DNA from 3 places in the Bacillus sp. TCT6 genome. Region 3 is predicted to be linked to each of the others. Evidence: predicted binding sites of a transcription regulator. Region 3 holds the regulator's gene; each other region holds the start of a gene.
The links. Region 3 encodes Rex, which represses fermentation and respiration genes when NADH is low (regulators of the CRP and FNR family bind a similar motif). Its sites were predicted from a motif close to TTGTGAAATATTTCACAA; they were not measured.
Positions count from the first base shown of each region.

Region 1: a site for Rex is predicted at 2,075-2,092, ahead of adhE (bifunctional acetaldehyde-CoA/alcohol dehydrogenase). Genes of this name have one in related genera too.
Region 2: a site for Rex is predicted at 1,652-1,669, ahead of AC0ONG_RS23190 (L-lactate dehydrogenase). Genes of this name have one in related genera too.

Region 1 is NZ_JBVYHX010000001.1:4,026,423-4,029,713, forward strand. Features, by position in the region: gene adhE (bifunctional acetaldehyde-CoA/alcohol dehydrogenase) at 1-1,965, opposite strand, end outside; gene AC0ONG_RS20575 (bifunctional cystathionine gamma-lyase/homocysteine desulfhydrase) at 2,225-3,291, opposite strand, start outside.
Region 2 is NZ_JBVYHX010000001.1:4,522,470-4,525,760, forward strand. Features, by position in the region: partial or broken gene AC0ONG_RS23180 (TasA family protein) at 1-72, shown strand, start outside; partial or broken gene AC0ONG_RS23185 (dockerin type I domain-containing protein) at 63-416, shown strand; gene AC0ONG_RS23190 (L-lactate dehydrogenase) at 591-1,535, opposite strand; gene AC0ONG_RS23195 (TetR/AcrR family transcriptional regulator) at 2,000-2,599, opposite strand; gene AC0ONG_RS23200 (MFS transporter) at 2,921-3,291, shown strand, end outside.
Region 3 is NZ_JBVYHX010000001.1:4,263-7,553, forward strand. Features, by position in the region: gene AC0ONG_RS00025 (ABC-F family ATP-binding cassette domain-containing protein) at 1-947, opposite strand, end outside; gene AC0ONG_RS00030 (redox-sensing transcriptional repressor Rex) at 1,135-1,764, shown strand; gene AC0ONG_RS00035 (YdiK family protein) at 1,794-1,985, opposite strand; gene AC0ONG_RS00040 (CPBP family intramembrane glutamic endopeptidase) at 1,982-2,731, opposite strand; gene groES (co-chaperone GroES) at 3,123-3,291, shown strand, end outside.

The sequences.
Region 1 (3,291 bases), 4.0 Mb from region 3:
ATCTGCTGTTACATGTGGTGGTACTGTCATTACAAATTGCGGATCAACAATTGCTACATCTGGTGTTAATTCATAATCTGCGAGCGGATACTTTATATTATTTTTCTTATCTGTAATAACCGCAAATGGTGTCACTTCTGATCCTGTTCCTGATGTTGTTGGAATCGCAACAAACTGTGCCTTATTTCCTAATTCCGGATATTTACATGTACGTTTTCTTATATCTAAAAACTTCTGTTTAATGCCATAGAATGTCGTTTCTGGATGCTCATAGAATAACCACATTCCTTTTGCTGCATCCATAGCTGAACCACCACCAAGTGCGATAATTACATCTGGCTTAAAGCTTCTCATCATTTCCGCACCTTTAAAGACAGTTTCATCTGATGGATCTGGTTCGACCTCAAAGAAAACTTCAATTTTCACATCATTTGCATGCTTGTTTAAATAGTGCGTGACTGTATCCACATAGCCATGTTCAACCATTCCAGGATCCGTTACAATAAATGCACGTGAAATGTTAGGCATATTTGCTAAATACGCTGTAGCATGTTTTTCAAAATAAATTTTTGGTGGCAATTTGAACCACTGCATATTCTTTTTTCTATTTGCCAGCCTTTTTATATTTAATAAATGAGTCGCTGTTACATTTTGGGAAACTGAATTTTTTCCGTAAGAACCACAACCAAGTGTAAGTGATGGAATAAATCCGTTATATATATCCCCTATTCCACCTTGTGATGAAGGTGCATTTACAATGAGACGGCAAGCTTTCATACGTAATCCAAATTGCTTTTGCACTTCTTTATTTGTAGAATGAATAACTGCTGAATGTCCTAAACCACCGAGGTTCAACATTTCTTCGCAATATGTAAATCCTTTTTCTAATGAATTCGCCTTCACACAGGCTAATACTGGGCTCAGTTTCTCACGAGATAACGGGTATGCTGCTCCGATACCTTGAATTTCAGCTACAAGCATTTTTGTATGTTCAGGAACAGTAATCCCAACTAATTCGGCAATATACTGTGCTGATTTTCCTACAATATCACTATTTACTGCACATGTATTTTCATTAATAACGAGCTTTTCTAATTTTTTTCTTTCTTCTTCTGTTACAAAGTAACAATTGTTTTCGATCATTTCTGTTTTAACATCATCATAGATTTCTTTATCGACAATGATTGCTTGTTCCGATGCACAAATCATACCGTTATCAAATGTTTTCGATAAAATTAAATCATTAACAGCTCGTTTTACATGTGCTGATTTTTCTATATAACACGGTACATTACCAGGACCTACACCTAGCGCTGGTTTTCCAGTAGAGTAAGCTGATTTCACCATACCAGCGCCTCCAGTTGCTAGAACGAGTGCCACACCATCATGGTTCATTAATTGTTTCGTCGCTTCGACAGACGGTCTTTCAATCCATTGAATACAATGTTTTGGTGCACCAGCTTTCATTGCTGCATCATATACGGTTTTCGCTGCTGCCACCGAACAATTTTGTGCAGAAGGATGAAATGCGAAAATAATTGGATTTCTCGTTTTTATCGCAATCAACGCTTTAAACATTGTTGTCGACGTTGGATTCGTTACTGGTGTTACCCCAGCTACTACACCGACAGGTTCTGCAATTTCTATTATTTCTTCATGAGGATCTTCGTGAATAATTCCTACCGTTTTATCTTGCTTTATACTATGCCAAATATATTCAGTGGCAAAAATATTTTTAATGCATTTGTCTTCATAGACACCACGGCCTGTTTCTTCAACAGCCAATTTTGCAAGTGGCATATGTTGATCAACACCTGCTAATGCCATTTCATGAACAATGTTGTCAATCTGCTCTTGTGTAAAACTTTCTAATGTTTGTAAAGCTTGTTGACCGTTATTTACTAACGTATCAATCATCTCTTTTACCTCTTGCATTTCATTTACAACTTTCTCTTTGACTACCATGTAAATTTCCTCCTATTCTGTTATCACGGTCTTTATAAGTCCCTATAGGTCATAATAAGTCCCGATTAGCGAAAAAAATAGAGTTACCGTCCTACATGAATCCCATTGTTTGTGAAGTATTTCACAAGTTTATTTATGAATAACATTTCATGAATTCAATATACATGAATTCATTTCATTTGTGTATGTCTAATTTGTGAAAAATTTCACAAATTAACATAATAAAAATGCACTGCTCCACATTAGCAGTGCATTTTTATTATGCTAGCGCTTGTGCTAAATCTTCAATTAAATCTTCACCATCTTCAATACCGACAGAAATACGAATTAATGTATCTGTAATTCCTAATTCTTTACGGCGATCTGCTGGGATTGATGCATGTGTCATTTGAGATGGGATAGAAATTAAACTTTCTACTGCTCCTAGGCTTTCAGCAAGTGTAAAGTATTGCAGTTTCTCAAGTACTTTATTTAATGTTTCCTCACTATCTACATCAAACGAAATAATAGCACCAAATCCATTTGCTTGTTCTGTTGCTAATTCGTGGTTTTGATGTGATTCAAGACCTGGGTAATATACTTTATTTACTTTTGGATGATTATTTAAAAATTCAGCAATAGCGCGTGAATTCGTTTCATGTTCTTCCATACGAATTCCCAATGTTTTTAAACCGCGAAGTAGTAAGAAGCTATCTTGTGGTCCAAGAATACCTCCTGTTGAGTTTTGTACAAAGTGAAGGTCTTCTGCTAGTTGTGGGCTATTTACCACTACTAGACCTGCAACTACGTCACTATGACCTCCTAAATATTTCGTTGCACTATGAAGTACAATGTCTGCTCCTAAAGAAATCGGCGACTGCCAATATGGCGTCATGAATGTATTATCAATAATTGTTAATAAATCTTTCTCTTTAGCAAGAGTAGATATTTTCTTAATATCAGTAATTTTTAGTAATGGGTTCGTTGGTGTTTCCACATAGATCGCTTTCGTATTTGGACGAATTGCTTCTACAACTTCCTCTAAGTTTGTTGTGTCTACAAATGTATGTTCAATACCGAAGCGGTTTAATACTTTCGTAATAACACGATACGTTCCACCATAAACATCATCTGTTAAAATAACGTGGTCACCTTTTGAGAACAACATAATTGTCGCTGTAATAGCAGCCATTCCAGAACCGAATGCAAATCCAGCATGACCATTTTCTAATACGGCAATCATTTCTTCTAAAGCTGCACGTGTTGGGTTACCTGTACGTGAATATTCATATCCTTGATGCTTACCAACCGCTTCTTGTTTGTACGTACTTGTTTGATAGATCGGTA
Region 2 (3,291 bases), 4.5 Mb from region 3:
TTATCCCTTACATTCGGAGGTGTATTTGCCTATTTCAGTGATTCAGAAACATCGAGTAACTCATTTCAAGCCGCCTAACAACGAAACTTGGTACTGAAAAAGACGGTAAGCTGCTTGGCCAATATTATTATGCAAGACCTGACGAAAACCTTGCCGGCGATGTAAATGGTGATAAAGTAATCGATATTAAAGATGCTGAAATTATCGCTAGCAACTACATTAAAAAAGGACTAACTGTAAAAGACGGAGATCTTAATAAAGATGGAATTGTCGACGAAAAAGATATTCGCTTCGTTGAAAAGAACTTCTTGAAAAAAGGTCCAGATGCATCTAAATCACAAACACCTGTAGAAAAATCAAAAAGCGGTACACTGACAGATATTTTAAAGAAGTTAGGTTTAACACCTAAAAAATAATCATAAAGAGCACTCTATATAAAATAGAGTGCTCTTTTCTATAAATGACCCTTATCCAGCAAAAGGGGTATATTGGGGATATACAAGGGAAACCGGAAAAGGAATTTATATTGAATTATATATAAATCCAGAAGTAAGAAGCAGGTCCCCACTTCCGGATTATTTAGCAATTAATTATAGTACTGGTGCCATAGTTTCTTTTAATACTTTTACAGAATGAGCGAATTTCGCTTTTTCTTCTTCATTTAGCTCAAGTTCTACGATTTCACGTACACCTTCGCGGTTAATAACAGCTGGAACACCTACGTAAGCATCTTTCTCACCGTATTGACCTTCAAGGTATGCAGATACAGTTAATACGCTGTTCTCGTTGTTTAAGATCGCTTTAGTTACACGAAGTAGTGACATACCGATTCCGTAGTAAGTTGCACCTTTACGTTCGATGATATGGTAAGCTGCATCACGTACATTTTCGAAGATTTTATCTAAGTCTTCTTGTTTGTACTGTTCGTTGTTAGCTAAGATTGTTTCTAGTTTTTGTACACCGATAGTAGCGTGGCTCCATACTGGAAGTTCAGTGTCACCGTGCTCACCAACGATGTAAGCATGAACGTTACGTGGATCTACATCTAAGTAGTCACCTAACATGTAACGGAAACGAGCAGAGTCTAAAGTAGTACCAGAACCGATTACGCGCTCTTTCGGTAAACCAGATTCTTTCCAAGTTACGTAAGTTAAAATATCAACCGGGTTAGTTGCGATTAAGAAGATTCCATCGAATCCGCTATCCATAATGCCGCGAACGATTTGTTTAAAGATCTTTGTATTTTTCTCAACTAAGTCTAAACGAGTTTCACCTGGCTTTTGTGGTAACCCAGCAGTGATAACAACTAGATCTGCATCTTTACAATCTGCATAGCTACCGCTCCAAACTTTTGTTGGTGATGGAGAGAATGGTACCGCATGGCTTAAGTCCATTGCTTCCCCTTCTGCTTTTGCTTCATTAACATCTACTAATACGAATTCTTCAGCTACACCTTGGTTGATCATTGAGTAAGCGTAACTACAACCTACAGCTCCTGTTCCTACTAATACTACACGATTGATACCTTTTTTCATGGTAATTTCCCCTCTCTATTGTTCACATATATTTTTTTATGATTGTTTAAGTAATTAATTAAAATACTAATTTAATGTTGTTTAACTTCTTTACATTCATATTGTAGCACGTATTATTGTGAATTACTTCACAATTTATGACCTATTTGTGAACTTTTTCACATAGAGTGTAAAGTTGTTAGATCAGGTGTGGAATCCATACCAAATTAGGTGTTTTCTTTAGATTGTGAATAAAAATGTATGATTCAATTACTCACTGTAACTAAATTCACTTTCTATAATAAAAATCCTAACATTCACAAAAAATGTAATCACATTATAAGATTAAACTGACTGATCACATCATTCCCTTACAAGATGGACGTCAATTAGCTTATATAGAATACGGTTAAATAAATGAATTAGCCTATACTTTATCACCTCCCTTTTAATCATTACTATATATTAAAAAATATCCGTTAAAATTATGCATTCTTTTCTAATAATAAACCATTCAATATAAGTGATAGGCTATGCAAAGCTTTAGACAACCGTGCCTCTGCATCTTCAGAATTCGCAATCCAACAAGCAAGGTCCACTAGTCCGCCATTTATAAATCTTGCTAAAGCTTCACAGTCCGTCTTTTCAATAATACAGTCCTTCATTAATTGCTGAAGCATCTCGGCCATCGTCACTAAACATTGTGACTGTGATGATTGATAATAACTAGTTCCTAATACTGCTGGTGCATCTCGAAGTACGATTCGCTGAATTTCTGGATTAAGTGCCATCGTTAAATATGCACGACAACGCCCAACAAACCCTTCCCATTTTCCTTCCGCTTCATCTGATACTTTCCCTAATTTATTATCCATTTCCATATCAATTTCTTTTACAACTGCTTCTAACAATCCTTTTTTATCACCAAAATGATGATAAATTGCACCACGTGTTAAACCGACAGATGCTGTAAAATCATCCATAGACGTATTTACATATCCAACTGTACCAAAAGCCTCTCTTGCTGCCCACAGCAATTTAGCACGTGTTTCAGTAATCATTTCTGCTCTCGTTTTTTTAATCATCTTTTCCTCCTACTTCTATTCATTCTCTTTATTCAAAATGAATTGCACTATAGTATCGTTCTCTATATAAAAGAATAACTCCTTTAAACATCGGCTCTATCCAGAGATAAAACATTTCAATTGACATACGCTCCGTATGTTAATATGATATTGGCATACGGTGCGTATGTCAATTATTTCTAGCTTACAAGATAATATAACTTCTTACCTATACCCTACATTGACTCACTGCCCCTTTTTATAGAAGGTATTAATGAAACAGAGGAGGAGTTAAAAGAATGAAGAATGTATATGTACACGTCAAATATTGTGGTGATTATCATGTTTAATTCCTACCGTGAGATTTTCAGTGCTCCTGGTACAAAAGGATTCTCATTAGCAGGATTTATAGCTCGTATGCCCATATCAATGATGGGTATTGGTATTGTTACCATGTTATCTCAAGTAAGTGGTGACTATTGGCTTGCTGGAGCTGTTGCAGCTACCTTTACATTATCATCAGCTTTACTAGCTCCTCATATTTCTCGGATGGCTGATCAATTAGGGCAATCTCGCATACTTCTTCCGACTACAGGTATTAGCGTTTTCTTTACAATCCTCTTACTTCTATGTACGAAATATGAAGCTCCTTATTGGACGCTATTTCTATCCGCTTTATGTGCAGGTTGTATGCCAAATATGTCAGCTATGGT
Region 3 (3,291 bases):
GCTGACTTAGAATCCCCTAATGGTCTCGTTAATAATTCCATTCTGTCTAGTTGTTTACGGCGACTTTGAGCACGTTTCGTTGTAGAAGCGCGAGCTATATTCTTTTGAACGAAGTCCTCAAGTTTTGCGATTTCATCTTGTTGTTTTTCGTAACGTTTCATTTCTTGATCATATAATGCTGATTTTAAGTCTAAATATTTACTGTAGTTACCAACAAATCGTCTGCTTTCTTTATTCGAAATTTCATATACTTGTGTAACGAGTTTGTCTAAGAAATAACGGTCATGGGAAACGATTAATATTGCGCCAGGATAACCTTGTAAATATTGCTCAAGCCATGTTAATGTTTCAATGTCTAAATGGTTTGTAGGCTCGTCCAAAATAAGTAAGTCTGGTTTTGTTAATAATAATTTCCCGAGAGCTAATCTTGTTTTTTGCCCGCCACTTAAAGTAGAGATCGTCGTCTGGTGTGTTTCAACTGGGAAGCCAAGGCCGCTTAAAATGGAGCGAATATCCGCTTCGTATTGATATCCACCTTGATCTTTATAATTGAGTTGCAATTGGTCATAATCAGCTAACAATCTTTCATATATAGCTTCGTTTGAAAAGTTTTCTTCTTTTCCCATTTCTTGCTCAAGCTTTCGAAGTTTTGTCTCCATTTGCTGTAAGTGGGTAAAGACGGTTAGCATTTCATCCCAAATTGTTAAAGACGTTTCTAGGCCAGTATTTTGAGCTAAATACCCGATTGAGACATCTTTCGGTTTTATAATTTCGCCACCATCATGTGATAACTCACCAGCGATAATTTTTAATAATGTAGATTTTCCAGCTCCATTCCTTCCAACTAATGCGATACGATCTTTTGTTTGTACTTCCAATTTTATGTTTGCAAGAATTGTTTCTGCACCGTATAATTTCGAAAGTCCATTTACTTGTAATAAAATCAATGTTCTCACCTCAAATAATTTCTTAACTTTGCCATGTTTATATTTCTCAATCATACTAAAAATAGTGTATAGTTTAAAATAAAGAGAGAATACTTCTTCTCTTTATTATACAAGGAATTTAATGAGTGCTAAACTTCTGTATTTGATTAAAGTATATGAATAAAGATAGGAAGAGAGGAGAGGTCATATGGATCAGCAAAAGATTCCACAAGCCACTGCTAAAAGATTGCCTCTATACTATCGATTTATCCAAAACTTATCTCTTTCTGGTAAGCAGCGTGTTTCATCGGCCGAATTGAGTGAAGCGGTAAAAGTAGATTCCGCAACAATACGAAGAGATTTTTCGTATTTTGGAGCATTAGGGAAAAAGGGATATGGATATAACGTAAATTATTTATTATCATTTTTCCGCGAAACACTTGATCAAGATGATATAACGCGTGTAGCACTTATTGGAGTAGGTAATTTAGGGACCGCTTTCTTACATTATAATTTCACGAAAAACAATAATACAAAAATTGAAATGGCATTTGATGTTAGTGAAGAGAAAGTTGGAACAGAAATCGGGGGCATTCCTGTATATCATTTAGATGAATTAGAAGAGAGATTATCAAATGATATACAAGTGGCAATATTAACAGTACCGGCTACAGTAGCACAAGCTGTAGCAGATAGATTAGCTGAAACGAGCGTGCACGGTATTTTGAATTTCACACCAGCACGATTAAACGTATCAGAGAATATTAGAATTCATCATATTGATTTAGCTGTAGAGTTACAAACATTAGTTTACTTTTTGAAAAACTATCCACAATAAAACGCAGAGGAAGCGACCTCTGCGTTTTATTATTGTTTCTTCTTTGTGAATTTAACTAATATAAGGCGAAGTGCCAAATTAAAATCAATTGTTGCCATAACTGCAAATAGTATTGTCCACACATTCCAGATTGTATCTGTCACGTTCGTAATGGCGAAGCGTGTAAAGATACATCCAAGAAGGAAGTATAATGCGGCCATGAACAATGGTGAGTTTCTCATACAAAAAATCCTCCGATAAATCCTTGCATTTTTTCAGCTTCTTTAATCATTTCTTGAATTTGCTCATTGCTCATAAAAATTTGCCCAATAGCGACTAATGTATTCATCGCAACATGAGCTGCAATAGGAACGATAATGCGCTTCGTCTTCACATATAAGAAGGCGAATACGAGCCCCATAGCAGTGTATACCAATAAGTGAGTAAAATCAAAATGAATTGCTGCGAATACAAGTGAACTAATGATAGCTGCAATAAAGAAGTTGAACTTCTTATAAAGTGCACCGAATAGAATTTTTCTAAATACGATTTCTTCTAAGATAGGTCCGATTATAGATACAACAATAAGGAACCAAGGAGTAGTTCGTGCAATTTCCATCAGTTTCATTGTATTTTCTGAACCTTGTTTAATTCCTAGTAGCTGCATCTCGATCATACCGGCAACTATTTGTGAAAAGAAAGCTAAGAATAATCCGATGAAAATCCACCCAATTGTAGCTGGAACAGAAGAGCGCGTTGCATCTAAATGTCTGTCGCGAATATCTGTTCTAAGTAACCAAAGTACGATACATAATGCAACAAAGAAGCTAATAATTGCCCAGTGTCCCATTATGATTTGTCCTTTTTCCTCAATGGTAAATCCTCTATTATCATAGAGTCCTGTTTTTAGGAGAAGTGGTAATCCAACAGCGCCAGATAATTGCATTAAAATGTATGTAACGATAATCCACCAGTATTGTTTCTTCAAATGGTTTAACCATCCTTTCTAACTCTAGTGTATGAGATGAGGTAGGATAACATGTAAATATGTTATCTACGATATAAACTTTCATTCGAATTATGATTTTTTTGTAAATACGTATTTTAAATTAAAGTAGGAGACAGGAAAAAGTTGTACGTTTAGCGAAAACAACTTAGGGTGTCTTTCATATTGTAACATACGAGTAGGGGAAACAACGATTCATATAGTAAAGGCAGTATTCTATATAGAAAGTTTATATAGTAATTTGCGAAAAAATTATGATTTTTTTACTTGCAAAAGAAATTGAGATTATTTATTATTATAAGTGTGTTAGCACTCGGGTGACTTGAGTGCTAATAAATAAAATTTACATAACAAAATGAGGAGGTTATTGTTCATGCTAAAGCCATTAGGTGATCGCGTTGTAATTGAGCTTGTTCAAGCAGAAGAAAAAACAGCAAGTGGTATTGTATTACCAGACACTGCAAAAGAAAAACCACAAGAGGGTAAAGTTGTTGCAGTAGGTACTGGTCGAGTGCTTGAAAATGGTGAGCGTGTTGCTTTAG